Regions from separate parts of the Paenibacillus sp. FSL H8-0283 genome, predicted to be linked through region 3. Evidence: riboswitches for the same ligand, from Rfam matches in the RefSeq annotation. Region 3 holds a riboswitch; each other region holds the start of a gene.
What was found. Region 3 has a riboswitch for S-adenosylmethionine ahead of MHI52_RS25590 (methionine ABC transporter ATP-binding protein). Riboswitches for the same ligand answer to the same signal wherever they lie in the genome.
Positions count from the first base shown of each region.

Region 1: it holds a riboswitch for S-adenosylmethionine, as region 3 does, so the genes downstream of both, metA (homoserine O-succinyltransferase) here and MHI52_RS25590 (methionine ABC transporter ATP-binding protein) in region 3, are expected to answer to the same signal.
Region 2: it holds a riboswitch for S-adenosylmethionine, as region 3 does, so the genes downstream of both, mmuP (S-methylmethionine permease) here and MHI52_RS25590 (methionine ABC transporter ATP-binding protein) in region 3, are expected to answer to the same signal.

Region 1 is NZ_CP150295.1:2,018,658-2,029,372, reverse strand. Features, by position in the region: gene MHI52_RS09325 (PLP-dependent aspartate aminotransferase family protein) at 170-1,342, opposite strand; gene MHI52_RS09320 (PLP-dependent transferase) at 1,339-2,526, opposite strand; gene metA (homoserine O-succinyltransferase) at 2,551-3,468, opposite strand; SAM riboswitch class I at 3,705-3,828, opposite strand; gene corA (magnesium/cobalt transporter CorA) at 4,280-5,215, shown strand; gene MHI52_RS09305 (HRDC domain-containing protein) at 5,285-6,286, opposite strand; gene MHI52_RS09300 (ROK family protein) at 6,463-7,341, opposite strand; gene MHI52_RS09295 (MOSC domain-containing protein) at 7,414-8,100, opposite strand; gene MHI52_RS09290 (phosphodiester glycosidase family protein) at 8,131-9,237, opposite strand; gene MHI52_RS09285 (5'-3' exonuclease H3TH domain-containing protein) at 9,243-10,136, opposite strand; gene MHI52_RS09280 (arsenate reductase family protein) at 10,276-10,641, opposite strand.
Region 2 is NZ_CP150295.1:6,125,713-6,136,427, reverse strand. Features, by position in the region: gene MHI52_RS27170 (spore germination protein) at 37-1,749, shown strand; gene MHI52_RS27165 (spore germination protein) at 1,788-2,888, shown strand; gene MHI52_RS27160 (Ger(x)C family spore germination protein) at 2,885-4,087, shown strand; SAM riboswitch class I at 4,158-4,259, shown strand; gene mmuP (S-methylmethionine permease) at 4,352-5,764, shown strand; gene mmuM (homocysteine S-methyltransferase) at 5,742-6,809, shown strand; gene MHI52_RS27145 (ABC transporter permease) at 6,893-9,295, opposite strand; gene MHI52_RS27140 (ABC transporter ATP-binding protein) at 9,298-10,056, opposite strand; gene MHI52_RS27135 (ATP-binding protein) at 10,160-10,715, opposite strand, start outside.
Region 3 is NZ_CP150295.1:5,794,466-5,805,180, forward strand. Features, by position in the region: gene MHI52_RS25555 (NAD(P)/FAD-dependent oxidoreductase) at 71-1,132, shown strand; gene MHI52_RS25560 (YuzB family protein) at 1,129-1,383, opposite strand; gene MHI52_RS25565 (NifU family protein) at 1,462-1,707, shown strand; gene MHI52_RS25570 (SDR family oxidoreductase) at 1,846-2,625, opposite strand; gene MHI52_RS25575 (DUF2167 domain-containing protein) at 2,838-3,797, shown strand; gene MHI52_RS25580 (MetQ/NlpA family ABC transporter substrate-binding protein) at 3,916-4,755, opposite strand; gene MHI52_RS25585 (methionine ABC transporter permease) at 4,830-5,489, opposite strand; gene MHI52_RS25590 (methionine ABC transporter ATP-binding protein) at 5,490-6,524, opposite strand; SAM riboswitch class I at 6,651-6,792, opposite strand; gene MHI52_RS25595 (Cthe_2314 family HEPN domain-containing protein) at 6,922-7,638, opposite strand; gene MHI52_RS25600 (heme A synthase) at 7,802-8,740, opposite strand; gene MHI52_RS25605 (thioredoxin family protein) at 9,238-9,582, opposite strand; gene MHI52_RS25610 (DUF2515 family protein) at 9,724-10,715, shown strand, end outside.

The sequences.
Region 1 (10,715 bases), 3.3 Mb from region 3:
TGGTGGCAACATCGTATTTCTGTACTCCACATATCGTAACACAGGTTACATGTGAAAAAAAGCACCTTATGTACAGGTGCTTTAAAAATAAGTAAAAATTTTTACATATGGAAAAGAATTAGTTCGAACTTATGTGATACGCATCGGCGTATTCGGGCATCCACTTTTGTTAGGATTCCTGAAGTGCTTGCTCCAAATCTACAATGAGATCTTCGATATCTTCCAGACCTACTGAGAAGCGCAGCAATCCATCTGTAATGCCACGGTCACGGCGAACCTCAGCCGGCATTGCCGCATGAGACATCATCGCTGGGTAGGACAGAATACTCTCCACAGCTCCCAAGCTTACAGCAACAATGGGGAGCTTCACCCGGTTAAGAACTGCTTTTGCACGATCACCTGAACCGACGTCAAAAGAAACGACAGCTCCATATCCTGTGGACTGGCGCTCATGTGCCTCACGGCCCGGATGATCCTCAAGTCCAGGATAAAATACAGCGGTAATATCACTGCGCTCATTAAGCCATGCCGCCAGTTTGGCTGTACTCCGTTCACTATGAGCCATGCGAGCCCCCAAGGTTTTCATCCCGCGCATCAGAAGCCAAGATTCTTGTGCCCCGAGTACAGTTCCAAGTCCATTTTGCAACTGTTTTAGTTGTACGCCAAGTGATTCCGTGCGAGCAACGGCTAACCCTGCCAGTACATCACTGTGACCTCCGAGAAACTTCGTAGCACTATGTACGACGATGTCCACACCAAGCTCAATTGGACGCTGATAGTACGGTGTCATAAAGGTGTTATCCAGAATTGTGATCAGGTCATGTTCCTTCGACCAGTCAGTTACAGCAGCGATATCCGTAATCCGCAGTGTAGGGTTGGACGGTGTTTCCATATATACTGCCTTGGTGTTTGGCTTGAGTGCCGCTTTTACTTCATCTATATTGGTCATGTCTACAAAGGTTGTCTCGATCTGCATACGGCTTAATATGGAAGTAAGCAAACGATACGTACCTCCATATACATCTTCCGTTACAATCATGTGATCCCCTGCCGAGAACATCATGAACACGCTTGAGATCGCAGCCATCCCCGAAGAATAGGCAAAGCCTCGTGCGCCGCCCTCCAGCAATGTGATGTAATCTTCCAGAGCCTGACGTGTCGGATTTCCCGAACGACTGTAATCATGTTGAGGCGGATTGAAGATATCAAAATGATGGAATGTTGATGCTTGGTAGATCGGTACACTGGAGGCTCCAGTCGTTTTGTCAATCTCATCGCCAAAATGGAGCAACTTGGTATCAAATTTCAACTCGGAATTGGGCTTGTTGTTGGACTCACTCATGAGTGCACGCCTCCTTCCACTTCCTGTTGTGCAGCTGTCAGAGCATTGCCGAGATCTGCAATCAGATCATCTGCATGTTCGATGCCTACGGAGAACCGGAGCAGACGATCATCCACACCTACGGCTTCACGAATTTCAAGGGGAATATCCGCATGAGTCTGTACTGCGGGATAAGTCATAAGTGATTCGACTCCGCCGAGACTTTCGGCAAAAGCAATGAGTTTGATATGACGCAGCAACGGTTCAACATAACGTGCATCCTTCACTTTGAAAGAGAAGATACCTGTGTTACCGGTAGATTGTTTGTTCTGTATCTCATACCCCGGATGATCGGATAGACCTGGATGATACACTTCAACCACCGCTGGGTGCTCAAGCAAGTATTTGGCAATAGTAAGTGCATTGTGCTCATGACGCTCCATGCGAAGAGCCAGCGTTTTCATACCTTTCATCAACTGGTAGGAGTCACTTGGAGATAATACCGCTCCAATGGAATTATGCAGGAACGCCATCTCAGCAGATAACGCCTCACCTTTGGTAATAATTAGTCCGGCGAGCACATCATTATGTCCGCCCAGATATTTGGTAGCGCTATGAATGATGATATCGGCACCCAGTTCAATCGGACGTTGGAAAAATGGAGTCAACAACGTGTTGTCAACAATGGTCAACAGGTTGTAACTTTTCGCCCAGGAAGCAACGGCTTCCACATCGGTGATCATCATCAGTGGATTGGTTGGTGTCTCAATAAATACAGCTTTGGTATTCGGCTGACGAACCTTCTCCAGTGCTGCAAGGTCATTCGTGTCCACATAACTAGCAGTTACGCCGAAACGGGACAGAATACGTTCCAGCAGACGATAGGTTCCACCATACAGATCCAGCGATACAATCAGATGATCCCCTTGACCAAACATGGCAAAAATCGTTTGCAGCGCAGCCATTCCCGAGCTACAGGCAAACCCTGCATCACCGGACTCCAGCGCTGCGGCGGCTTCTTCCAATACTTTACGGGTTGGATTAGTCGTACGAATATAATCAAACCCCGTGCTTTGTCCAAGCTTAGGGTGGCGAAACGCAGTGGATTGATAGATCGGAAAGTTAATGGCGCCTGTTACCGGTTCATTGATGGACCCAATTTGTGCTAAGCGGCTTTCGATTTTCAACTTGTTGTTGTCTTCCATTGCTGCATCCTCCTGTAATCTCGATTAGATTTGCGGGCCAATATCGTAAGGTGTTTCTTGATACACATAGTAATTGAGCCAGTTAGAGAATAATAAGTTGGCATGAGCGCGCCAAGTAGCTGGTGGCACACGGGAAGGGTCGTCATTCGGATAATAATGCCTAGGCAATGCGATATCCAACCCTTTGGCTGCATCCCGGTCATACTCCCACTTTAATGAGAACGGGTCATACTCGGCATGTCCTGTGGCAAAAATCTGTTTGCCGTCTTTGGTAGCAACCAGGAAGATCCCCGCTTCCTCGGATTCAGCCAAAATCTCTAAATTCTCATTCTTTTCAATATCTTCGCGTCTCACTTCCGTATGACGGGAATGTGGAACGTTGAATACTTCATCGAATCCACGCAACAATGGAACATGTGGTTTATTGATGGTATGTGGGAAAACGCCAAAACACTTTTCATCAAGTGCAACCTTGGGTACATCAAAATGATGGTATAAACCTGCCTGGGAAGCCCAACATATGTGGAGGGTTGAAGTCACATTGGTTTTGGTCCATTCGAAGATCTCCTGGATTTCATTCCAATAGTTCACGTCTTCGAAATCCATCTGTTCCACCGGGGCACCCGTAATGATCATTCCATCGAAACGACGGTGCTCAATCTCATCAAAGGTTTTATAGAACAGATCCAAATACTCTTGAGACGTATTCTTCGACGTATGGGATTTGGGATGTACAAGAACGACATCCACCTGAATAGGCGTGTTTCCCACCAGACGAAGCAATTGTGTTTCGGTCGTTTCCTTTGTGGGCATCAGGTTTAATATAGCGATACGGAGTGGACGAATATCCTGCTGATATGCAGAAGTTTCATCCATGACGAAGATATTCTCTCCTTCAAGTACTTCTTTTGCTGGTAGAGTATCGGGTATTTTGATTGGCATAGTAAGTCTAACTCCTCCTTGTGCATAGATAGATGCAGCCACCCTTGGCTTGATGTCTTCACATCAATACAGTTATAGACTGCCTTGAGCTTGTAAAAACATTGAATTGCTCTTTCATCCAACGTTACAAACAACCTCAAGTTCCTTAGCGAAAATCACTGCTGAGAAGTCGGGGCATATGACAAAGACCTTCCTCGGATTTCGAGAAAGGTCATATGTAAAATAGATATGCGCCTCTCTCATCTCTCAGTTACAACAGTGCCACCTGACACTTAGTCGCTGCAAGAATTAGCACCGTGCGGTATACCGCCGGTTGCCGGGTTTCATCGGGCCAGTCCCTCCACCTACTCTTGATAAGATTTCGCTGTATTAGATTGTAATTAAATATGGTTCACCGTCTACTTTATTACATTAATGCCCTCACGTCAAGTTGCAGTTCGATGTCTGCTTCCCAGATCGGAACCGTTCATCATCCGTTGTCATACACTGCCTCAGGGCGCGAAATAGACACATTTTTGCGCTTGAAAGCACCTTGTACCAGCGGTATACTAAACAAGGTGTTATAAACCCTTATGTGAGAGGTGACATATTAAATGGATGGCGACCCGAGGCCTGACTGGCAGCCGAATTCCGACAAACTGCATAAAGAATTAACATCAGCATGCCGGCAACGGGACGTGACTTCCGTTTGATTATATAGTGAACGCAGCCCTGATCTCCAGGCTCCGCTGCCGACCGGCTGATTTGTTCTTTTTGCGCCCATAATGATAATATCCGCCAAGTTGGCGGGTGCAGAAGGAGTAGATTAACGATGAAAATCCGGTTGGTAAACAACGGTGTATTTATTCCGGTGGACGACATTCAGCAGGCGCTGACTCCACCAGCGGAAGGATTTTACTGGATTGATGCAGACATAGACGATTTGGCGGTACTTCAGCCGCTGTTCTTGATGCATGATCTGGCTGTGGAAGACTGTCTTAGTGACGAAGAACAACGTCCGAAGATTGAAATTTATGAGAACCATTATTTTATTGTGATTAATAGCATCCGTTTTGATGATGAAGAGATATTTCTACGTGCGGTCAACTTATTCCTCGGCAGACATTTCATTATTAGTGTTACCAAGCACAAGGTCAGCGAATTGCGCACACTGAAACCCATCCTGTGGGAACAGGAAATCAGTACACCGGATCGTCTGCTGTATTTGCTGGTTGACTTGATTGTTGATAATTATTTCACCGTAGGTGACCGAATTGAAGCACGGATCGAGAAGCTTGAGGAAGACATTCTGATGCACACCAAAAAGTCACATCTGAATGAAATCATCGGGCTACGCAGTGAGATTCTGTGGCTGAAAAAAGTCCTTGGACCTCAGAAAGAGGTTATTAACACCTTGAATAAAAAAGATCTGCGTCTCATCGATGATCAACTGCAAAAGTATTTCAGTGACATCTATGAGAATGCTGTAAAAATATCTGAAACCTTTGAGACTTATCGCGACCTGATGGGCAACTTGCGAGAAGCCTACCAATCCAGTATTGCGAACCGGGCGAATGAAATCATGCGTGTATTTACCGCCATTACCACGGTCTTCATGCCGCTGACGGTCATTACCGGTATATACGGTATGAACTTTACGAATATGCCCGAGCTTAACTGGAAATACAGCTATTTTGTTGTGATTGGCCTAATGGTTACCCTGGGCCTGAGCATGTTCTTCATTTTCCGCAAGAAAGACTGGGTATGAACTCGTATGAAATAACAAAGACGAAGCGCTCCTCCGGAGAAACGCCTCGTCTTTTTTCATTCCTGATTATTAACCAACATTCTTCTCTGTCTCTGCGTGCCGACGGAAGCGGATTCGAATCATGCGCAGTCTTTCATAGACCTGCTCCAGACTTCCTCCATCGGGTTTCTCTCCTCCATACACCTTATGTAATACTGGCTTCAGGAACGTATCTCCAAGCTCCTCATACGCACTCCATACGGCCTCTTGTTCGTTTTCTGGCATCACTGCCAGCTCCACATCAAGAAGACAATCGGTGTCATAACCTTCATGATCCAGTGCCTCTAACAGCTCAACCAACTCACGTCGGGATAATCCGGATCGATTAACAATCTCCTCTAACGTATACCCTTCCTTCATGCCTTCAAGCACCTGCTTACGCGTGGTGAACTTATCAAGTTCCTGCTTATACTTCTGCTCTCTCTGCTTGTATAACCAACTCTCATACTCTTCTTCCTTCAGCGCCGTGTATACCCAGTCCAGCGGGAATGTCGTTGAACGCTCCAGTCCGGTTGTAATCTCCATCCATTCCGCACCATACTCAGTTGCTTTGCTCTCTCCTACGCCCGGCAGTTGCATCAGTTCATCCAGCGATTGCGGAACAAAGGCACTAATCAAACGCAGCAGACGATTGGTTGCAATAAAATACGGTGCCTTCCGGTCAGACACAGCTCTCTTCCTGCGCCATGTGCACAGATCCGTATATAATTGTTCATTGCCGTATAACTCACTGTAACAATGGAGCCGCTGTCCACCATAACTGCGTGACTTCAGATCATCATTCTCATGAAATAACCCCTGCAACTGCGGTCGGTACCCCTCACTCATCTGTATGGCAAGCTGATGACGGTAAATATGAAGCAGCTCCTCCCAAGAAGTCCCCTCATACCAGATGCTGTCCTCACGCTCTCCTTCCTCGTAGCGACTCCATCCCAGCTGCCAACTATCTTCCTCTTCCCCAATCCATAACTGTGCATACTCTGCATTCTGATCTGACATTCTGGACAATCTGTTCATGAAAATGACTTCCATTTTCGTTCCCTCCCTTTGAATATTCAGCTTATACGAGTTAGAGATACTACCTACAGGCAGCACAAAAAAACACCCCTCCTGCAAAATCCATGCAAGAGAGGTGCTTCCTCATTAACCGTACTATGCTGTTGCCCATATCATACCACAATGGTAAAATTCGTCAATCCCTTAATGACCTACTTATTCAATGCCAACTTGGCAAGCGCCAGCGAACCACACAGACCCGCATTGTCACCTAGTCCTGGTGAAACAACATACTGGTCAATGTCAGATTGAAGTGCCGGATGCTGAACGTATCCAGCCAGCAACTCCTGCAGTTTGCTACGAACCATCGAGAACAAGTGCTCCTGCTTCATTACTCCGCCACCCATGACGATTTTCTGCGGAGAGAGAATGAGTACATAATTCATCAGTGCATGTGCCAGGTAATGTGCTTCGATCTCCCAAGCTTTATGATCCGCAGGCAGCTCATAAGCCGGTTGCTCCCAACGTTTGTTAATGGCCGGTCCTGCTGCAAGGCCTTCGAGGCAGTCACCATGATACGGACAGAAACCCTCGTATGTATCCTCCGGATGTCTGCGTACAATGATATGTCCCATCTCTGGATGTGACAATCCATGGACCATTTTACCGCCAACCACAGCACCAGCACCAATACCTGTACCCACAGTGATATACAGACAGCTCTCAAGACCTTGTGCAGCGCCCCAGGTTGCCTCTCCAAGTGCCGCACCATTCACATCCGTATCAAATGTCATCGGTACATCAAAATGCTCCTTGAGCTTGCCAATCACGTTATACTGTCCCCAATGTGGTTTTGGTGTTGTTGTGATATAACCATATGTTGGGCTTCCTTCAATCGGATCAATCGGACCGAATGAACCTACACCCAGAGCTTCAATGCCTTTGCCTTCAAAAAATGAAATCACTTGAGCCATGGTCTCTTCCGGTGTTGTTGTTGGAAAACTTACGCGTTCCAGAACTTCTCCGTTTTCTGTGCCAATACCACATACAAATTTGGTTCCGCCTGCTTCAATTGCGCCTAAGATCGTCATGTTAGTCACACTCCCAAGTTAGTTTAAAAAGGAATTCGAATTGCTTTACTTGATGACACGATAATTACCCTGCTACTTGTTCTCCAGCTTGAACAATCGTTTCATTAACGTTTGCCTCCAGCTGTCTGACAGCGCAGGAATGGCCAGCAACGCCTGAATACCTTCGACATTTTCTTTCCCCTGATGCATGATTCGATTGGCTTCAAGAACCGTCATTGAGGCTGGATCGGTGCTGATCCGTCGAAATATCGATGAAGGCCCTACCTCACCTTCTTGCAGTACACGAAAGTAAAAGCCGGTATATCCACTCTCCTGAAAATAAACAGGCAGCTCCTTATAATCATACCTCGCACCCAGCTTGAAGCAAGGTTGTCTGGGCTGACTGACCTGCACTGTGGCTTCGCCCAACTCGTACACATCGCCAATCCGTACGTCTTCTTCGGCACAGCCTTCAACCGTCAGATTTTCTCCACAAGCTCCCCAATCCAGCTTGCGATCCATCAGTTGTTCCAGCGCCGGATAACGACTGTAATCGTATACACAAACGGCTTTGTCAGGGCCGCCATGATGCACCAGATCCGCCTGCGCGTCCCCTGTCATTCCAGTGAATGACAGGAAAACCGCGTCGGATACAGGATGTTTCACAATGCCGCTCAGCACTTCACGCTTCTGCCCAGGGAGCGGCTGCGGCAGGCCTACATTAATGGCCAGAACAGCTGCATTGCTCTCCCCTGGCTTTCGATCAGATGTGAGTGTCATTTGCGTCATACCTCCCATAATCACTTTCTTTTAACGCACAGAGCCGCCAAATACGAGTGTATTACTCAAGAGCCGACCTGGAGAAGTCAGCATTTTGCCCCCGGCATACATACCCGAGGAAGCACCGCCATCCAGATTCATGGCCTGTTTGGCACCAAGCTTCTGCATCACCGCTGCCCACTCCTTGATTGTTGCTCCGGAAACGGTAGCCAGCATAACAGAACCGTCTGCCATGATCGCAATACCACTTCTGGCTCCGGAAGCATTAAGAATCTTGGCATCCTTGAAACCTTCGCTCGTCGGATTGACAGCTACCTTACCGTCTTTTACCAGACGGGGTCCTGCCCCAACAGCAGTCACTACATCTTGCCAAGGGATCTCTTTGCCTGCTGCGTTCGTATACTTATAATTCATTTCTACGGTCGAACCAACGGTGAAACGGTCCGAAGAAGACTTCTGATTACCTGTGAAAACCAGTACCGAGCCATTCTTAGGGATCGCTACATTTGTATTGGGCACTTTTTTGGTCACGATACCTTTCTCCATGACAACCGCAGTGCCACCTTTGAATCCGACTGTGGCACCTCGTTCAGGCGTATACAGCATCGTAATGCTTGCGTTCGCTGAAGGTGTTCGATTAATAAAGGTTGCATACCAACTCCGTGATTTACCTTTTGTATCCGTTACTTTACCTGTCAAACTCACTTGAAGTGAATCCATGATCGCCGAGCCGTCTTCCTTAAATCCGATGGATGTTCCGTATCTTCCAATATGTATGACCTTACCATTTGCTATTAACATACCGTATGGATCTGGTGCTCCGTTATATGCTTCAAAAAATGCTCCGTTAATGGCTGCTTGCGCACCATAGGCTTTCACAATCGATGGCAATGTTGCCGTCTGGCCAACTTGCTTCTTCGCGAGTCCCACGGTAACCGGTGTTCCCTTTGGAATCGAAACGGTCTGTACGGTAAAATTACGTCCTGCTGCTTTTACTTTCTGTACTTTGGTGTTAATTGCTGCTTTGGCATCCACTGTCTGTGGTGCACTTACTGCTCCCGAAAGAATTACGGGCAAGGCCAGGACGAGGGCCATAGCCCCTGTCCACCACTTTTTGCCTGTTCGTACGTTATTCATGTTGCTCACCCTATTGCCACTCCCATCCAAGAGCCAAGGCTCTTCATCTCAAGTTGTTCAAACTTGTCCATCACCATATCCGGATCAAGACGCAATTCACAGATATCCAGCGCACAGGCAACCGGAACAGCACAATGAATCTCTGCCAGTTTGCGGGACAGATGAAGCATGTCCAGATCATTCTCAATCTTGTTACGCACCGAAGGGGTCAGTTTATCCATGTTGCTCAGAATCCCTTCAATGGAGCCGTATTCCTGTACAAGCTTCAACGCTGTTTTCTCACCAATTCCCCGTACTCCCGGATAATTGTCGCTGGCATCTCCCATCAGACCCTTCATGTCAATCACTTGACGAGGTGTCAGTTGTTTCTCAGCCATGAGCGTTTCAGGGTTGTACACCATGTAGTTGCCATGGCCTTTTTTCATAATAATGATACTTGTGCGGTCATTGATCAGTTGCAACATGTCGTGGTCACCCGTCAGTACCATAACATTCATATCGGTCTCTTCGGTATAATACTTCGCAAGCGTCCCGATGCAATCGTCGGCTTCGAATCCTTGTGCACCTATATTCGGAATACCCAGGCTATCCATGACTTCACGAATCAGAGCAAATTGGGGAATCAGGTCATCCGGAGCTTCGGCCCGGTTGCCTTTGTAGGCTGCATATTCTTCACCGCGGAACGTCTTACCGCCCATATCCCAACAACATACGACATGACTTGGCCCAAAAGTCTGAACCGCATCCCAGAAATAACGGATAAATCCGTAGACTGCGTTGGTAGGCAATCCTGCCTTTGTACGTCTGATATATCCGCTTGCAGATGTCGCATAAAAAGCACGGAACAACACCGCCATACCGTCTACCAGCAACAAAGTAGGTTCATTACGTTGATTCACTTGAATTTGTTCTCTCCTATCTAAATCTAGCATATAAAATATCGAAACTAATTCTATCATTATAGCATAGTTCCGCCAACCATCGTTCAGCCAAAAAAGCCCTGAATTTTGAACAATTCAAGGCTGATATTCAGCGCGTTTATGCGTTATTCCATTCCTGCTCGTATGTTTCTTCCTTGAATCCAACCGTCACCTTTTCTCCATCCGTAACGATCGGACGTTTGATCAGTCGACCATTGGAAGCCAGTAAACGAATCTGTTCATCAGCGGACATGCCTGGAAGCTTGTCCTTCAATTGTTGTTCTTTGTATACTTCCCCACTCGTATTAAAGAACTTTTTCACTTCCAGCCCGCTCTTTTGGATGAGTTCTGTTAGTTCAGATTCTGAAGGCGGTGAGTCAAAAATAGGGATTAACTCCAGCTCATGTCCTTGAGCTTCAAGCCATTTTACAGCTTTGCGGCATGTGCCGCATTTGGCATATTGATATATTTTTAAGTTACTCATGGTATGTGTTCCTCCTCTGCTCCGGTTTCGACTTCTCACTTCCCTTGGTTTGCTTCGCAAATCCAAAAGTCGCT
Region 2 (10,715 bases), 330 kb from region 3:
CAGCTATGTCATGCAGAGAAATGTTGGGGTGGGAACATGTGGTCAACAATTGTATCCTACGTGCCGGATTGGTCCATATGGATTCAGGCATTCTTGGTCTTCATCATTCCAATTGGTATTACATTGAGCATGCGCTGGATCAATGCTGCCATTAAGCGCGGAAGCTTCTCTCGTTCGAAGCCATCGTCCATATCCTCGAAGGATATCTCGCCAGCAGCCAAAGGGCAGGGTGAAGGGACCGAAACAGGCCACTATGCCAATATTAAATTAACCGAAAAGTACAGCATAAATCTGACGAGTGTGAAAGAAAGCTTTGGACTCAATGCAGACGTGCATATTCGGGAATTTATTATTAGGGGAACGAATACACGGGCTGCGGTCATTTATACCGAAGGCCTGGTAGATCAAGACTTAGTTGATGATCACTTGATTACACCGTTGATGTTCGAAGGTGTTCCTCTACTTAAGCAGGAGGGTTTCCTTCATCCAGACAACGCACACTTACTGTCGGCATATCTGCAAGATCAATTACTTCCTGTCAGTCTGGTTGAGGAGACGAAGTCCCTCCAAGAACTCGCAGTTGGTGTGTTGTTTGGGAAAAATGCACTGCTGGTTGATGGTTTGCCAGGTGCTTTATTAATTGGAGCTCATAAGATCAAAACAAGAGGTATGAATGAACCCTTGTCAGAGGGACTGCTTCGTGGGCCTCGTATTGGTTTTACAGAGCAATTAAGCGATAATACAGGCATTTTACGTCGTTATGGAAGTGATCAGAGCCTGTTTATTAAGAAGTATGAAGTGGGTTCACGGATCAAAAAAGATTTGGCGATAGCCTATATTCAGGATATTGCCGATCCAAATCTCGTTGCAGAAGTATGCAAGCGAATCGAAGAGATGGATATGGATTCAATGCTCGAATCAGGTTATGTGGAACAACTCATCGAAGATAATACGCTGAGTCCTTTTCAGCAGGTACTGAATACGGAAAGACCTGACCGAGTGATGGGTGCCCTTCTGGAAGGCCGAGTGGCAATTTTGTTGGATGGAACGCCATTTGTATTAATTGTACCGGTGACCTTTAGCATGTTGCTTCAGTCTCCAGAGGACTATTATGAACGCTGGATTCCTGGAACATTTTTGCGAGTGCTGCGTTTTATGGCCGCGATGCTGGCATTGCTTGCTCCTGCGCTCTATATCTCGTTTATCTCGTTCCATCCGGGTCTTATTCCAACCAAGCTGGTATTGACGATTATTGAAACGCGTACCGGAGTGCCATTCCCCTCAATTATTGAGGTACTCATCATGGAGCTTTCAATTGAAATCTTGAGGGAGGCCGGGATACGCTTGCCCAAACCGATTGCGCCAGCGATGGGTATCGTAGGAGGTCTGATTATTGGCCAAGCAGCCGTGCAAGCGGGAATAATAAGCCAATTTCTGGTCATTGTCGTTGCGGTAACAGCCATCTCTTCCTTTACGATTCCGGTCTATAGTGCGGGATTAACGCTAAGGATTCTACGATTTGCCGCTATGTTCAGCGCAGCCGTACTCGGATTGTTTGGCGTGGTTATGTTCTTTCTGCTTGTGTGTACACACCTGGCACGACTCTCAAGCTTTGGCGTACCTTATGTTGCACCAGCCGTTCCCTATCACATGAATGAATGGAAGGATTTTGTTATCCGTGCACCGCTAAATATGATGAGAATGCGTCCCAAAATGACTAATCCGATCGATGATGATCGGAAAAAATAAATGGAATTCCATCTACTGAAGGTCTGGAGGTGAACTAAGTGAATGGCTCCCAAGGAAAGCTAACCACGACACAGGCCGTTGTAATTATTGTCAATTACATGCTTGGTGCCGGGATATTGACACTACCTCGAACGACCAGCAAAGCTGTCGGAACACCGGATGTCTGGATTTCCATTATCCTATCTGGATTCATTATCATAGGTGTCGGAATAATTCTGGTTACCCTGTGTCGCAGATTTCCGGAGAAAACCGTCTTCCAGTTCACCCGTGAGATTACGGGCAGCTGGATTGCTTACATACTGGGATTGTCTATGATTATGTATTTCATAGTTATTGCCGCATTCGAAATCAGAGTTATGGCTGAAGTAACTGGGATGTATCTGCTCGAACGCACCCCCACCTGGGCGATTGTGATGGTCTTCATGTGGATCGGTGTATATATGATTTCAGGCGGGCTTGGCGTTATCGTACGCGTGTTTGAGATCATCCTTCCAATTACGATTATTATATTTGTGATTGAAATTTTGCTTAGTAATCAGCTATTCGAAATTGGCAATCTGAGACCCGTACTCGGTGATGGGGTCATGCCGGTTTTCCAAGGGTTGAAGCCTTCACTATTATCTTATACAGGCTATGAGGTGATGTTAATCATGACTGCCTATATGAAAAATCCGAAGAAGAGCAATAAAGCGATGACCTGGGGGATACTCATATCCACTATTATCTACTTGATCACGGTGGTGATGGTTATAGGCAGTTTATCGCTCGATGGCATCAAAACTCGAACCTGGCCAACGCTGGATTTGGTAAGAAGCTTCGAAATCCAGGGTCTGATATTCGAGCGTTTTGAATCCTTATTGCTGGTCATCTGGATTATGCAAATCTTTTCGACTACAGCAATTACACATTACTGCGCTTCGGTGGGTATTCGTGATTTGTTTCGTTCCAAAAAAATCAAAGGCATCATGTACGGCCTGCTGCCGTTCATTTATCTGACAGCAATGATACCCAAAACAGTGGATGATACCTTCGTACTAGGAGATATGCTAGGCAATGTGTCCGTATTTTTGTTTGGCATTTTACCTCTGGTACTACTGTTGTTAAGTCTGATTCGCAAAAAAGGAGGCAAGCATGCATGATTACATTCCGCATGTTGTTACGCTTAGCCACTGTATTATGCATTCTCTTAACGATATCCGGATGTTGGAGCAGTCGAGAGATAGAGGATCTAAGTGTCTACGTTGGTCTTGGGATCGATATCGGCAAAGAGACGGAATTTGAGGAGAACATCGCCAATCAGGGAGGAGGGTATTCCAAGCAGAACAATGTGACAGCCACGGTACAGATTGCTCCCGGTAATTCCAGCAGTCAGAAGAGCCAACAATCCGGTTCGCCTGCTTCTGGTAAAACGTCCTATTCCAATGAACAGCTTACCGGAGATTCCTTGCTGCAAATCTTTCGTCAGTTTGCACTGAGACGAGATCATCCGCTCATCGGACATCATCTGAAGGTTATCGTTGTGTCCAAGGATATCGCCAAAAAGTATGGTCTGGACCAGCTGCTGGATTTTGTACTTCGGGATAACGATATTCGTCCTAACTGTCTGGTGTTGATTAGCCATCATCGCGCTGTTGATGTACTGACTTCAGATGATCCTTCCCGGATTCCAGCATTTTATCTTACAGGTATTACCGGTAATTCATACTTGTCCAATAAAATCCTGGACCCCGTTCTACTCTCCAAATTAGATGCACAAATGCAATCCGGTTCCAGCTTTTTGCTCCAGAATGTACTGAACTTCAATGGAGAGGACAAGTTCTCCGGTGCCAGTATCTTTGATGGGAAAACAACAAAATTCATCGGGGAACTCAGCCAAACGGATCTAGAAGGGCTATCTTGGCTCAGACCTAAAGAAAAAGGAGGTATCTTGAAGACATACAATAAAGAGGGGTTCACTGTTGTATATGAAATGAAGAAGAAAAAAACAACAATAATTCCAAAAGTGGTTGGCGATGATATTTCATTCCATGTGAAAACTGAATCCGAAGGCTGGTTGATGGAGGATTGGCGTGCTCCCGAGGAAGAGGAAAAAGGTGCGTATCTCAGTGAATTGGAAAAAGAATTTGCTGAACTTGCCAAACAACAGATTCGACAGTTGTTATACAAACTGCAGCATACCTATAAAGTAGATGTTGCGGATTTTCGGGATAGCTTGCGTATTAAAGAACCTAAAACATGGAAAAAAGTCAAAGACGATTGGGATAAAATTTTTAGCACCGTGCCGATCACCTATGAGGTAAAGACCACCATCACGAATCCGGGGTCTTCCACCGAATAGCGAGGTGTGCCATATATTATTTAATTGTTGACACATTCATGATAGATCGCTATATTAGTAAAAAATCATTTTCTTATCCAGAGAGGTGGAGGGACTGGCCCTTAGAAACCTCAGCAACAGATCTGAAGGATACTGTGCTAATTCCAGCGGGTGAAAGCCTGATAGATAGGAGCGTTTGTTTTTATTTGTCAGTAACGGCGCACTCTTTAGGCAGAGTGGGTCTTTTTTGTTTTTTCTGGATGAAGAAGTAGGGGAGCAGCAGGTATGGAGAACAACAACGACAAAGGGCATTTTCAGCGGAAAATGCAGGCACGGCATGTGGTCATGCTCTCTCTCGGAGGAGTCATTGGAACGGGATTATTCCTCAGCTCAGGTTACACCATTCAGCAGGCGGGACCACTGGGAACCATTCTGTCCTATCTGATCGGAGCCATCGTTGTATATCTGGTGATGCTCTGTCTTGGTGAACTGTCTGTTCATATGCCAGAGACGGGAGCATTTCATAGTTATGCAGCCAAATATATCGGACCGGCAACAGGTTACACGGTGGCTTGGTTATACTGGTTAACCTGGACTGTTGCGCTTGGCTCCGAATTCACAGCCGCCGGATTGCTTATGCAGCGCTGGTTCCCATCGGTAAACGTATGGATATGGAGCGCGGTTTTTGCACTGATGATCTTTCTGTTTAACGCTCTAACGGTGAAATTTTTTGCGGAATCCGAGTTCTGGTTCTCATCTGTAAAAGTAGTGACTATCGTAATCTTCATTATTATCGGTGGCGCAGCCATGTTTGGGTTCATTCCCATGGCGGATTCTGAACCGGCTCCATTTCTATCGAATATTACCGCATCCGGGTGGTTCCCTCATGGGGCTACAGCGATATTGATGACCATGCTTGCTGTAAACTTTGCCTTCTCAGGCACCGAGTTAATCGGCATTGCCGCCGGTGAGACGGAGAACCCGGAAAAGACGATACCAAAGGCTATTCATACAACGCTGTGGCGTTTGGTTATTTTCTTCATCGGAACGATTATTATCTTGTCGGCCTTGCTGCCCATGTCGGATGCCAGTGTACTGGAAAGTCCGTTTGTAGCGGTAATGGAGCGGGTGGGTGTACCCTATGCAGCAGACATTATGAACTTTGTTATTCTGACGGCGATTCTCTCTGCTGCCAATTCAGGCCTGTATGCATCTTCACGTATGCTCTGGTCTCTGGCTGACAAAAGAACGATCTCTCCGTGGTTTGCCAAATTGACCAAAAGCGGAGTACCGCTGAATGCACTTCTGATTAGTATGGTGGGTGGTGCGCTGGCCTTGCTGTCCAGCATCATTGCGCCAGGTACGGTGTATATTACGCTGGTTTCCATTTCAGGTCTGGCTGTCGTTGCGGTATGGATGAGCATCAGCGCTTCCCAATACATGTTCCGCAGACAATATATCCGGGAAGGACATGCGGTCAAAGATCTGGTCTACCGCACACCACTGTATCCGGTGGTACCAATTGTTTCATTTATATTATGCCTGGCTTCATGCATAGGTATTGCCTTTGACCCGACACAGCGAATTGCGCTGTATTGTGGGGTTCCGTTTATCGCAGTATGTTACGCTGCTTATTATCTGACAGAACGTGTGAATAAGAAAAGAGGACAAGTACATGACGCAAGAACAACAGACTAACCCCATGGAACAGATCCTTCGTGAACATCCGGTCATGATTCTGGATGGAGCGTTGGCTACGGAACTCGAACAGCATGGATGTGATCTCGATGATCCACTATGGTCTGCTCGTGTGTTGCTTGAGAATCCGGATGTTATTGTTCAGGTCCATGCAGATTATTTTCGAGCAGGAGCCGACTGTGCGATTACATCCAGTTATCAGGCGACGGTGGATGGTTTCCGCAAGAGAAGGATTGATGAACAGGCTGCACTGGAGCTGATCCGCAAGACGGTGGAACTGGCTGTACAGGCGAGAGATGACGTGTGGGCAGAAGTTCAGAGTAGTTTAGTAGAGAGAGAAAGCTCAACAGGTCAGCCTGTAGAAGCTCCTTCGGTACGTTCCGAGAACGTGGAGAATGAGGAGCATTTAACAGATCGTACAGGGGATCGCAAAGAAGACTGTCTTCGTTCACGTCCAATTATTGCCGGGTCCGTTGGACCGTACGGCGCCTATCTGGCGGATGGTTCTGAGTATGTGGGTCATTACGGCGTGTCGGATGAGACGCTTGTCGCATTTCACCGTCCGCGTATGGCGGCGCTGCTTGAAGCAGGTGCTGATATTCTGGCGTTTGAGACGATTCCTTCCTTGCAGGAAGCACAGGTGCTGGTTGATGTACTGAAGGAGTTCCCTCATGCGTATGCTTGGTTATCTTTTTCTTTAAAAGACGGGACAAGCATCAGCGAGGGCACACCGCTTGAGGTATGTGCACAGAAGTTTGGCTCCGAGCCGCAGGTTGCGGCGATTGGCCTGAACTGTGCTCCGATGGAAGTGGTGACGGAAGCAGTGGGTATTTTGAGCCGTACCAGCGATAAACCTGTTATTGTGTATCCGAACTCGGGAGAAGTATATGATGCAGCAACGAAGACGTGGAGCGGACAGGGTACCTGTGGCAGCATGAGTGATGCTTCGGAGCAGTGGGTTGCTGCGGGCGCGAAAATTATTGGCGGCTGCTGCCGAACAACGCCACATCAGATTGGTGCACTTGCGAAGAAATGGCGGAATTAGTTCATATCATGATAACAAGCCCTTCCACATCCTATAGAGGTATGGAAGGGCTTGTTTTATTGTGTTAAGGCATTCTGATTACATTATTCGATAACCAGTATACGTGGCGATGCTTCCCGAATGATTCTCGAAGAGAACCACGAGCCAAGACTGGCTGCAATGATGCTTAGACAGGTGAACAGTACCATTCCACCCCAATGCAGGATCAGTGGAAGCTGTACGATACCATAACCGGAAAGGACCATTTCGAGTAGAAGAGGCAGCAGGTATACGCCGACGAAAATACCCAGTATGGCTCCCACGGAGGACAGTATGAACATTCCCATGGTGAGCGACAACCGGATTTGACGAGATGTCATTCCCAGCGATTTGTATATCCCGTACGTTCTGCTTTCTTTACGGATATTGATTCTACAGGTACTGAAAATAATGATGAACGTCACAATGATAAACAGCAATCCAATCAGGCTCATCGGATAGATCAGGATGTTAGCGGCTTCCGCGTAAACCGAATCAAGCAAAGTCTTCTGAGTGAATACCGAAGCAAAATCTTTAAATTGCTCATTTAATTCAGAGGCAACCTTAGCCGCTTGTGCCATATCGTTCACATTGATGAAGATAACATCAAATTCACTATAATCCGGGTTCACACTTCTCATGGCATCAATGGTGATTCTGCCTGAAACAGACATGTTGGCGAACGCCTGATAGATGCCTGTGATGAGGAATGTACGCTTTTCTCCTTCAATATAGATATCGATAAGATCACCGAGATCTTTATTTGATGTTTTGGCTACACTTACACCAATGGCAATTTCATTCGCATGTTGTGGGTTAACCCCTTTTAACGTTTCGAATCCAAGTTCCTGATAACTCCCGTCCAGTACACTCAAGTTGAGACTGATGGATTGGCCCTCTACTGCTGCCAAAGACTCCGGGCTAATTACACCCGTTGTGTTCCCTTGCCAGCCTACATTGCTGATCCTCGAATCCTGCGCTAACACGTGCTTTAGTTCAGCCTTGGGGAAGTTACTTTTGTTCACTACGACTGCTGCGATATTGGCATTGTCATACCCCCATTTAGCTGCGGTCTGTTCAATTCCGTTTATACTGGTCAGCAGAACATACCCCAAAACTAGTACGGAGGAAGCCATGGTAGTCAGCAGGATTGTTAGAACAGAGCTTTTGGTGTTTTTGAACACATGTCGGAATCCAAGCACGGCGGTCACAGGCAGTCGTGTGAACCCGATCCAGTGCGCCAATGGCGAATTCATTTTGCCAGCCATCCGGCTGTGATCTGTCTCCGACATACCATAACGAATAGCCTGCACGGGCTGTATGCTACGTGCCTTTTTGGCATGTAACACAGTGAACAGAATCACTAGAGTAAATAGTAGTACGCCGGCCAGTATGGCCGCATCCAATCCTTGAACTGGAATGTTCTGATTCCCCACTCGAAGAGAGGATACAGAAATATTAATGATCCATTTGGATATCCATATACTGAGTGCAAGTCCAGGGATAATGGCTACGATGGATATCAATGCATATTGAATAACATAGGTGCCTATCGTTTTTCGGGAAGTCAGACCTAGTGATTTGAGGATTCCTATCGTTCTGTAATTGGCCAGGATGGCATCCGCAATCGTAAATCCGATGGTCATCAGGGCGATAGAGAGCATGACAACACCCATGAATATCATGATGAATCCAATAACCTGATTGATGATCAGATAAAAAGAGGCAATGGCCTCGAACTCCATTTTGGATTCCAGAAACGGAATACCTGTCTCACGATTGTACCGTTCCCAATACACCGAATTCATGCTGTAATCGTTAAAATGGATGCCCATCATACGATTCTCGTTGCCAGCAAGTGTAGCGAGATCATGTTGATAATCGGCAGGATTCATCCAGACCCGTGCTGTATTGGAGAAGGGTGCCCCGTATGGTACATCGATGACAATGCCCGATACATTCAATTCAAGTGTGCTTGAGCCGGTTTTGAAGCCAATGGTATCACCTACCGAGATATGATAAGCATTCGCCATGGACGTTGGAATCCAGACGGAGCCTTGTTCGGGAACTGTGTCGGGCGTCCCGCTTGAGAAAATCAGTTCATCCACACCCCATGGCGGTGGAGGCGTATTAAACATGTACAGGTAGATGTTAGGGATGTGAGTTTCATTCAAAATGATGCCTGAAAATGTACGATACGTTAGCAAAGGGGACACCTGAACTCCATCCTGAGAAGCCCACCAGTTGTGCACAGCGTCAGGGTCATTCAGTCCTTTTTCAAACGTCAGGATCTGATGAGATCCATGGGTTCGGGTATGCATTTCATAAAACTGATTGCCGGTGTTCGCCAGAATGACAGTAGCTGTAGATACAAGAAGTGTCGAGAGAAGCAGGAGCAGCGCAATCAACGCATTTTGTATTTTGTTCCTACTCAGATACGACAAGCTAAGTTTAAATATGACTGCCATCGTTATTCCTTCCCCGTAACCAAAGCGAAGATAATCGCTTCACGATCCTGAATTTGATGTTCGTCATAGGTGTCAAACTCAAGGATTCCGCCAATCTTGCCGTCTTGAATATAGATCAGGCGATCTGCCCGACAGGCGGCCTTGATATCATGCGTCACCATAACAACAGACTGTCCTTTTCGATGAATATCTGTAAGGATATCGAGAACGGCTGTGCCATGTTCCATATTTAAGCTTCCGGTCGGTTCATCCGCAAAAATGATATCCGGCGAATTGATCAAAGCCCGTGCAATCGCAGCTCGTTGCTGCTGTCCTCCGGAAGTTTGGGATGGGAGGCGGTTACGCTGTCCATCAATATCCATGGCATTCATCAGCTCAGCAGCGCGGGATAGGATGTCCTTCTTTTTGTTTCCTGCAATATATCCCGGTAAAGCAATGTTCTCTTTGATGGAAAGGTCTGGGACCAGATTGATACTTTGATAGATATAACCGATCCGGCGGGTGCGGAAATCGGACATTTGACGTTCACTGTAAGCGTCAATCCGCTGGTCGCGAAAATAGACCTCACCTGCTGTAATCTGATCCAGTCCGCTTAGCAGATATAAGAGGGTTGATTTGCCAGAACCAGAGTTACCCATGATGACCGTGAATTCCCCTTCATAGATATCAAGATCAACATTACGGATGGCATGATGTTGTTCACTTCCGCTGTTGTACGTTTTGCACAGATTCTGTGCACGGATAATCACCTTTTTGGACAATTCGAATCACTCCCGAGTGTAATATAGGATTTATTCTAGAGGAGGGATGTTGAGGAAGCCTTATCAAATTATGAATAAAGTATTACAGCTGTTGAGTGTGGGCTCAGCAGATCGGCAGATAGAACCGGAAGGTTGTACCTTGTCCTTCTTTACTAGTAAAGGAAATATGGCCTCCATGTGCTTCAATAATGCTTTGGCAGATAGAAAGGCCCAGCCCTGTACCTTCCTGAACACGTTGTTCTGCATGACTCGCCTGGCCTCTGAAGTAACGCTGAAAAACAAACGGCATGTCCTGTACACGTATTCCCTGACCCGAATCGGCGATCGTCACATTCAAATGCTCAGATTCCAGTTCCATATCTATACGTATCGTGTCTCCTGGAGCTGTATGCTTGAGGGCATTGGCGGCAAGATTGGAGATCACCTGTTCAATTCGAGTGGGGTCGATAGCGATTAACACATTGGGGATGTAGTTGGGTCCTTTATAGATAAGCCCCTTTGTTAGGACAACATGTTCAATAGGTTTCAACATCGTCTCCAGTATAGGCCCACTGTACAACTCACGGGTTTCCACCGAAATTTGCCCCAATTCCTGAAGTGCATGAACTAGCAGATCCTCCACAAGGCGGGCTGTTTTATCCGTATGGGTTCGCATCACT
Region 3 (10,715 bases):
GTTATTGCATAGCTGCTCCACAGTTTACAGCCCCATTTCAGTGGGACTGATGCAGAAAGGAAGCCGAGTCATGAAAAATTTCGTCATTCTTGGAGGCGGTTATGGCGGCCTCACCATCATCAAGGAACTTCTGGAAGGTAAAATTCCATCCGATACACAAATTATTTTGGTGGACCGCAGCCCCTTTCAGGGATTAAAGACAGAATATTACGCACTCGCAGCAGGAACCGTATCTGATTATGACCTGCGTATCCAATTTCCAGTGAGCGATAAAGTCACTTACCGTTATGGAGAAGTTACTTCGATTGACCTGGAACAGCGTCAGATTGAATTTGAAGGCCAAGACCCGCTCGTGTACGACAAACTTGTCATTGGACTTGGTTGTACAGACCGTTTCCACAACACACCAGGCGCCGAAGACTACAGCTGTACCATTCAGAGCTTTAGCAAAACACGCGAGACCTACCTGCGCCTTAATGAAGTCAAAGCCTATGGCAATGTGCATATCGTAGGTGGCGGATTAAGTGGTGTCGAGATAGCAGCCGAACTTCGTGAGAGCAGACCGGATCTGAACATCAGCATTTTGGATCGTGGTGAACGTGTATTATCCGCTTTCCCGCAACGTCTATCCGTGTATGTGCATGAATGGTTCAACGAACATCAGGTAGAGACACGCGGGCATATCGCCATTTCACGCGTTGAACCTAATGCCATCTATAACCGGGATGAACAGATTCTAACAGATGCTGTCGTATGGACTGCAGGCATTCAGCCAGTAAAAGTGGTACAGGATCTGGACGTAACCAAAGATCCTCAGGGACGTGTCGTCTTGAATGAATACTACCAAATCCCGGAATATACCGATGTGTATGTCGTTGGTGACTGTGCCAGTGTACCTTATGCACCTAGCGGTCAAGCTGCGGAAGTACAGGGTGAGCAGATCGCCCATATTCAGCATGCCCTCTGGAAAGGCGAAAAGCCCAATCCACATCCACTCAAGCTTCGTGGCACACTGGGTGCACTCGGCAAGAAGTCTGGGTTTGGGCTGATGGGCAAAACGTCCATGATGGGACGTGTACCTCGTATTTTGAAAAGTGGTGTGCTCTGGATGTCCAAGCGCCATCTCGGTTAGTCGAGATCAAGCTCGTCCCAGGCATCGGCTTCGCCAATTTTGGCCAGAATGGCGTTATATAGATCTTCCACTTTGTCCGTAATGACAACTTCGCCATTCACCAGTGCAAATGGAGTCATAGAACATTGGCCGCAGTTGGTGAGGCAGCCGTATTCAATCACGTCGTAGTCTGGATTTTCTTCCAGTTGATCCATGACTTCATCTGTGCCAAAATGCATATTATTGGCACAAAATTCAATAATCGGTCTCATATAGGTTCACCTGCTTTGTTTGACCATTTTAATTTGTGGCCATTTGTAATATAATATAGGGGAAAGGAGTTGAAAAAAATGAGCGAAAACGCACAAAGCACCATGTATGATGAAGTAATTGATGTGCTTGACAAACTTCGTCCGTTTCTGCAACGCGATGGCGGTGACGTGGAACTGGTCGACGTGGAAGACGGCATTATTAAGCTGAAACTGGTCGGTGCCTGCGGCAGTTGCCCAAGCTCCACCATTACCTTAAAAGCCGGGATTGAACGTGCCCTTCTCGAAGAAGTTGAGGGTGTACAAGAAGTCGTACAAGTATTCTAATCAATCCTTCACGAAATAAACCTCAAGAGCCTTTCGCTTCGCATGAAGCGGAGGGCTCTTTTTTTGTGTGCATATGCAGAGAGTCCATTTCATCTGTCCCTTTTACCAGATTCCACGTACAATCCTTCAATTCACCTTTTAAGTATCCTCACGCTGTATGGTCGGACGAATCGGATCAAGTCCTCCAGATACATCCATAATGTTACCTGTTATAAAATCGGAATGATCAAGGCACAGATACGTAATCACTCGTGCAATATCTTCACCGCTGCCTGGACGCCCTCTTGGTGTTTCCTCGTCGATGATGCCTGCCATTTCATCAATCGTTTTCTCTTTGTTCGCACCACGAATGTCACCTGGACATACCATGTTAACCGTAATTCCATACGGGGCTTCTTCAACCGCGAGTGTCTTTGTAAAAGATACCAGACCCACCTTGGCAGCCGCATATACGGCGCGATGAGGCCAAGATCTCGCTTCTCCAGCATGACTGAAGCCAAAATGGATAATGCGTCCCCATTGCTTGCGTCTCATCTCTGGCAATACACGCTGATCCAGTAACATCGGTCCCAACAGATTTCCCTGCACGAGCATCTGGACCTCAGCTTCAGAATAATCCGCAAATAATCGTCGTTCACGGATAAATGGACCTGCGTTATTCACCAAAATATCAATGCTGCCAAGGTTACCTTCCACCTGCTCAACCAATGAAGAGATATCTTCCACCTTGGATATATCAGCCTGGATGGCAATGCACCGCACACCCTTGGCTATAATCTGAGCCTTTAAAGCCTCAGCTTCTGTTCTGCTGTGTACATAGTTCAGGGCAATATGGCACCCTTGATCTGCCAGACTGAGGGCCGTCATTTTACCAAGACCTTTGGCACTTCCCGTTATGAGGGCAATCTTTCCCTTCACGTTCATCCCCCTCTTCAAAGAGCAGTCACTATCCAGTATAAAAGATTTATCGTCCTCCTACAACTCGCTTATCCACAAGGGATTATTCACCTTTAATTCCAAATATATCTTGATTGAAATTAAACACCTATGGTACTGTCGAGGATATAACCTGAAAGGACCTCTACACGAATATGAAGAACAAAAGATGGATATTATTTCTTACACTTTTAATGTTGAGTTTATTCACAGTCTCTAGTGCCTTACAGGTATCAGCGGCAAGTGAGAATGAGCCAGCACCAGATGAGTACGATTGGATTACTGGACCAGCATCTGTCTCTTTGGACGGTAAGGCCACCCTGGAAGTCCCTGAAAGCCATTCCTATCTGGATAAGCCCAATACCCAACGCTCGATACTTAACAGTGATGGAAAGCCTAATGGGAACGAAATCGGAAGCCTAACCAGCAATAGTGAATTCGGCTCGTGGTATGTTGTGTTCGAGTACGTGAAGACAGGTCATATCCATGATGACGATCAAAATTTAAGTGCCGAAGAGCTGTTAAGCAGTTATATCCGAGGCACAGAAGAAGATAACAGAGAATTTGATCCTGAATATAGAACGTACATAACGGGGTGGGAGATCGAACCGACATATGACAGTACCAAACATCAGTTGGTTTACTCCCTCGGTTTTAAGAATGCTGATCAGCAAGCCATGGTCAATTACAATGTAAAACTCCTGACACGCGAAGGGTACATCACAGCCATTCTGGTTACCGATACGGACAACTTTCAACAGAGCCGCCAGGTATTCGAGGAAACTGTCCTTAATCAACTTAGCATCAATGCAGGATATACCTACGAGGAGTACAATGCTTCGACTGACAAAACATCCACCATAGGGCTCAACAGTCTTCTGATGGGCGGGATCGGGTACACGGCTTCCCAAAAATTCAGTGCTCTTCTTTTGCTCAAAAAAGGATGGGCTTTGATCCTCGTTGTCGTCCTTGGGTTAATCGGTTGGATCAGATACAAAATCAAAAGCTCACACGGAGAAGAAGAGAAACTCTCTCCCTCCGAGAGGACGTACCTGCAAGAAGCCGATGAACAGCAGTATGCTGATCAGAATGAATTATCCTACTACCTCCAATCTGGGCATCATTCTGACGTGGATAAACCGGAAAAACTTTGACTTATGTTGATCCCCACGTCAGTACAGATTAGGAAACATAAAATAAGCCGTATATCTCTTCAGAAGAGATATACGGCTTATTCTTAATAGCTTCACATCATATCATACATATCGTGAATTATTCAGTTGCAGGTTCAACTGCTCCTTTATAACGTTCTTTGATGAATGTTTTCACTTCTTCGGAGTGCAGAGCAGCAGCCAGTTTTTGGATTGCATCTGCATCCTTGTTGTCCTCACGGGAAACGAGGATGTTTGCGTATGGGTTACCTTGCAGATCTTCGATCAGCAAAGCATCATTCGCCGGATTCAGGTTCGCTTCGAGCGCATAGTTAGCGTTGATAAATACCAGATCCGCTTCATCCAATTGACGAGGCATCATGGCTGCATCCAGCTCGATGATATCCAGGTTCTTCGGATTGGCTGTGATATCTTGAATCGTAGATGTAATATTTGTGTTGTCTTTCAGCGTAATGATACCTTCCTTCGCAAGCAGCAACAAAGCACGTCCACCATTGGATGGATCATTTGGAATTGCTACTTTTGCGCCGTCTGCCAATTCATCCAAAGACTTAATCTTTTTGGAGTATCCACCAAAAGGTTCAACATGAACAGGTGTTACAGAAACGAGGTTGAATCCACGTTCTTTATTCTCTGTGTCCAGATATGGTTGGTGCTGGAAGAAGTTTGCATCCAATTTTTTGTCAGCAAGTTGCTGATTGGGTTGAACATAGTCGTTGAATGTAACGACTTGCAGACGGATACCTTGTGCTTCCAGTTCAGGCTTGATGCTTTCCAGAATCTCTGCGTGTGGTGTAGGTGAAGCTCCAACTTTCAATTCAACTGTACGAGGTGCACCTGCTGAATTGTCTGCGCCGCTATCGGCGTCCTTGTTGTTTCCGCAAGCTGCGAGAACCGCAATCAACATAAGACTAAGTAGAGCAAAAGACCATTTTTTCATGTGTAAAACCCCTTCTCTAATCATTTTGTCATGTGGCATCTGCATTAATGCATATCCATCATGTTATCTATGTGTTATTTCCTGGTGAAAAATGTAACCAAGCGATCTCCAGCCATCTGGAGAATTTGCACTAGAATGATCATCGACACTACGGATATGATCATAATTTCATTTTGATAACGGAAGTATCCATAGTTGATTGCCAGTGTTCCCAGACCTCCACCGCCAACCATGCCCGCCATCGCCGTATAGGAGACGAGCGTAACAATGGTGATCGTTATACCAGCAAGCAGTCCAGGCAGTGCCTCAGGCAACAGCACCCGTCTTACGATCTGTCCGGTCGATGCACCCATCGCCTGTGCCGCTTCAATGACACCACGATCCACTTCACGCATTGTTGTCTCTACCAGTCGAGCGAAGTAAGGAGCTGCCGAAATAACCAAAGGTGGTATAACACCAAGCACCCCTGTAGCTGTACCGACGAGCGAACGAGTGAATGGAATAATAGCAACAATCAATATGATAAATGGGATCGATCGCAAAATATTAACAATCAGGGACAGTATAATGTACACCACCCGTGATTTGGTTGAAGCAGATCGGGCTGTCATGAACAGCAGCACCCCGAGCGGTAAACCAAAAATTACGGTAAACAAGCCTGATGCACCCAAAATTTGCAGTGTCTCAATGGAAGCTTTACCAACCTCTTCCCAGCGAACTGTTGAAAAATCCATCTAACGAAGCACCTCCACATCAAGTCCCTCAGCGGTTAATTCTGATATCGTCCGATCAATCGCATTTGAATCACCCTCGAACCGAACGGTCAGCTGCCCATAAGGAACCTGTTTGATCGTAGAGATTGTACCTTGCAGGATGGCAAAATCCACGCCTGTCTTACGTACCGTTCTAGACAAAATCGCTTCATACGTTTTGTTACCCAGAAAGGATATCTTCACAAGTTTGGAAGCAGCACCTGCCTGCAATTCAACGCCTGCATTTGCCAGAGCGGTCTCTTCCAGAGCAAGTCCAGCTTCATGGTCACGCATCATGAAGTCCCGCGTAATCGCATGCTGCGGCTTCAAGAACACGTCTGTTACAGGTCCTTGTTCCACAATGCCACCTTGATGAATGACAGCCACCTTGTCACAGATGTTCTGAATGACATGCATCTCATGTGTGATCAGCACAATCGTAAGGTTGTACTTTTCATTAATGTCGAGCAATAACTTCAGGATTGAATTTGTCGTCTGCGGATCAAGTGCCGAAGTAGCCTCATCACAGAGAAGCACATTTGGATCACTTGCAAGTGCTCTCGCAATCCCTACACGTTGTTTCTGTCCACCCGATAATTGAGCCGGATATTTGCTGCTATGGTGCTCCAGACCAACCAGTGCGAGCATTTCCTTCACTTTGCGATCAATGGCTTCCTTGGGTGTATTCACAAGCTTTAGTGGAAAAGCTACATTGTCATATACCGTTGCCGAAGATAACAGATTAAAATGTTGAAAAATCATCCCGATCTTGCGTCTCTGTTGCTGCAATTCGGTTTTGCTCAGTTCAGTCAAGTTGATTCCGTCGACCCATACCTCACCCTCCGTAGGCCGTTCCAGCAAATTAATGCAGCGAATCAATGTGCTTTTGCCCGCTCCAGAATGGCCAATCACACCGTAGATTTCACCCTTTTGGATGCTCAAATTCAGCTCAGATAACGCTGTTGTAGATTTTGCCCCTTTGCCGTACGTTTTCGTTAAACCTTTTAATTCAATCAATCGCACTTGCCCCTTTCCAACCACCTACATGTATCTTTACCCGATCTAAAGGAAAACTCCCCTTAAAGTACAAAAAAAGAGCCCTTTGCAGATACAAAGAGGGCTCTTCACGTGAAAGAATATACCTTCTCATCTGCCAAAATCGTGTCTTGCACCATTTTGTAGGAATTAGCACCTAACATCTATAACGAATGATACATGTATCATGTCGTTACAAATCGGTTGCCGGGCTTCATCGGGCCTGTCCCTCCGCCGCTCTCGATAAGAAATATGTTGTTGTAGGATTTTATAAGTTCATGTAGTTTATGCTTTATAATGTGAACGTAACTTCCGAAATATCAGTTATATCCATGTAACATTCGATTGAAACTCAGTATATTCCAAGTATTCCGATTTGTCAAAGGGAATTATTTCTTTTCCATATTTTATTGATATAACTATAAGAGGCTGTTAACGTTTCACAGACCATATCCACGCCCTGACGCATTTCCTGCACATGCTGATTCAGATCCTCCAATTTCACTTTACCTTGCAAGGTCTGGTGTAACTGCCACAGGTCATCGTGCATTTCTGAGTTCATGTAGTGAATTTCCATATTACGTCGCTTGCGCAGCTTGCTCATCGGTTCACGATAAGAGTCCTTGATCTGTATTAATTGCAATGCAAGATCATGATGCTCCCTTGCATAGTCGAACTGCCTTAACATAGTAAAATAAGAAAAATGCGCTTTGGTATTGGAAGTATTCAGCTGGAATATTTCATTTAATACTGTGCCGACTTTATCCAGAATGGCAAAGCAGCGGATAAAGCCATCTTTGTAGAAATACACATAACGTGCATACTCGGCTTTTTCAGTCGCCGTCATATCATCCGTTGAGCCTGCAACGACCTTTTTACGAAAATGAGCAGCAGCGAAACAGCTTTGCTCCAGTTCATCCAGTGAGGAGATGAGTCCCTGAGTCCACACATACAGTTTCCGATAGTCATGCGTGGGATCATGGTCCACATGCATTTGTCGTTGAAATAACTCAAGCGTATGCGCCATTGCGTCCATCGCTGCCTTCAATTTACCTTCGTTTATACGTGGCTTTTCCCCCAACAACGTTCGCAGCATATCTAACCTCCTCTTTTCCAAATCAACAAGAATTCATCACCGTAAACGAATCATCATTCATTCCGTGTAATTGCTGCTTGCCATAGGTTGCCCTGATCCCTCTGACATCAAACAAAGTCCACCTGTCCAATGATGTACATCACTGGATGGTGGACTTTCATATTTAAAAACGATTAGCCGGGCGATGTAGCTTGTACACCAGGAAACTCATATACGTTAAGACTCCGAACAATATGGCGATATCCAGCATATGAGCAAGAGCTACGAACATGTATACTTCCGGACGGTTCATTGTCACCATCATGAAAATACCAATGACTACTTGCATCAGAATAAGAACAACGGATACCACACCCAGAGTACGCATTTCCTTGTTGTCCGGATGATTACGGTAAGCGAAATGACCCAGGATTGCGATAACAATCACGAGCGACGCAGCTGCTGCACGGTGAGCAAAAGCAACCGCTACCCCACCCGAAAGCTCAGGAATAATCTGACCGTTACAAAGCGGAAATCCAGAACATCCGCCGGCAGAATCCGTGTGACTCACAAATGCACCTGTGTATACCACGAGATATGTGTAAATGGTGGAGAACCAGACCAGATTCCTGAATTTTTTGCTAACCCGAGGGTATTTATTCAGGCGCTCCAATCCGCCATCTTTGGCCTCCTGCCTTATGCCCAGCGCCATCATTAGAGAACTCGCAAAAGCAATCAGTGCAAAACCAAAATGCAGTGCCATGACTGCTGAAGATTGGGAGAAGACAACGGCAAAAGCCCCCATGATTCCCTGGACGATAACAAATACCAGAGTTAAGAAAGAAAACAATTGCAGGTCACGGCGTGATTTGCCAAACCGCAGAAAAGCAACAAACGAGGCAATGGACAACAGTCCAGCCAGTGCACTTACAGCGCGATGGGAATATTCAATGAGTGAAGCCACAGTATGTGCGGGAACGAGTTTTCCGTTACATAAAGGCCATTCTGTTCCGCAGCCAAGGCCTGATTCCGTTTTGGTTACGATGCCTCCACCAAAAGTAGCCAGAAACATGACAAGACAGGTTAATACGGTTAACCATTTAAACAAAGTTAAGTGTTTCAATTTTTTCTCACCCGCTGTTGGTTTAAGATGGCGAAGAATATTCTCCGCTTGTTTCGGTACTTTGACACTTATTTCACAACTAAATTCATTATACCGGATAAAATGTTCATTGACGTCGCGCTTTGTGACAAAATGTTAACGTCTGGTGAAATAATGACCCACAGGTCATTTGGGATATGTACAGAAACGTTTCTTACATAGAACGTGTCGAACACACAAACGCCATTTCCCTATTTCAAGAGAAATGGCGTTCTTTTTATTATACCCTTTTACAACATGAACCTGTCATACTTTTATATAAGTTCATGAAACATTTACACAATAACGGAGAGGACAGAAATAACCAGAAGAAGCGGAGCGTTCGCCTTTATCCCCGGATTTCTCCCCTTTATAAAAGGGATCAAAGAAATCTGGGGATAACAGCGATCGGAAGGTTATTCTGTCATCGGAGTGTCTGTGTGTCTGTGTAAATATTCATTTATCGAACTTATATAACATTATTTATGGATCGTGTTGTACACTTCAACTGCGCGATCCAGGAACTGCTCAATCTCTTCTCTGGACTTGCGCAGCTTGTTCACATACCGTACGAGTTCGCGGCCATCTGTATACGCCACAAAGCTCGGAATGCCAAGAATATTCTGCTCTTCACTAACGGTTCCAACCTGATCCACGTCGACCTCAATCAAGGTCAATTCACGTGCATATTTCTCTTCAACCTCAGGCATAAACGGATCGATGTATTTGCAGTCACCACACCAGTCTGCCTTGAATACGGCAATCGTCAAACGTGGGGATTGGATGGCTACATCAAAAGCCGGTTTGGAGGTAATCTGTTCCATTCGGTTCATCTCCCTTTCTGTACCTTGTCTTACCCTAAGTGAAGCAAATTGGCGAGTGGAAGTCAAATAATCAGCGCATACTTAGAATAACCACATGGTCTGTGAAAATAAACCCAGAACATCATGAAAGGATGTCACATCATGACTTCCACCAGAACCGATTCTTCCAGCGAACAACATCACGGGTCCCTTCTGCAGATTGTCCGTTCCATTCCGGGTGCTGCCCGTGAAATCTGGCGTGGCAAACAGGCTGCATGGCAAGCTTCAGCACAGCTTCGTCACCCATTGCGTGACATCGAGTGGGATACCGATACGGCAGCTGCCTTACAGTCTGAGGTGGAGCGTTTGTTACCTACCAGCAACAAATCTTTTACACGCACGGACCAGGTTCAAAGCGCACTCGTCTGCGAAGAAGATTGCATCATTCTGGAAGAGATTAAGACACTGACTCAGGAGCACAATCGGAGTAATATCACCCGCACGGCAGCCTATCTGGAATGTTATGAGCAATATCCCGAACTGCATTGGGCACTACTGGCCCATATGGTCTCTCGCAACGGCGGATATCACATGACAGATCTTCAGAGTGACTTAATGCATAATCTACAGAATCAAAGCGATCGCCAGCATATGTATCGGCTGCTGGAGCGGTGCAATGCACTCATTTTCCAGGATGCCTATCCCCAGCTTCTGCTGTATATGAACAGTCGCCGGATCGGACGTAGCTGTTTCCATCTCTTGTCGCACTTTCACGTATCGGCGTTTATGACGCCGTTTTGGGAACGCTTTTGGCTGGAACGATGCAGTTCACTGCTAAGTGTGGCATTAATTATTAATGAGCAGAACTATATCGAGAGCCGGGTGGTGCAACATCCTTATTTTCAAAAAGAAGTACTTTCCAAACCCGCATTCCATCTGCATAATCTGGCCGGTCTGAATCATATCGTCTTTCCTCTTGGACAGGGAGCAGGACTCGCAGGACGCGTCATTGAACATTTTGGCAAACTAGATGAGCGAATCATGTTTGGTAAAGGGCTATATGCCCTGTTGTTTGGCGTGGAGCAAGTACACACACAAGTGTTGGAGTTCGCACGCTTGGTTCCCCATCGTTGCTCGCGCGCTGAATATTGGCC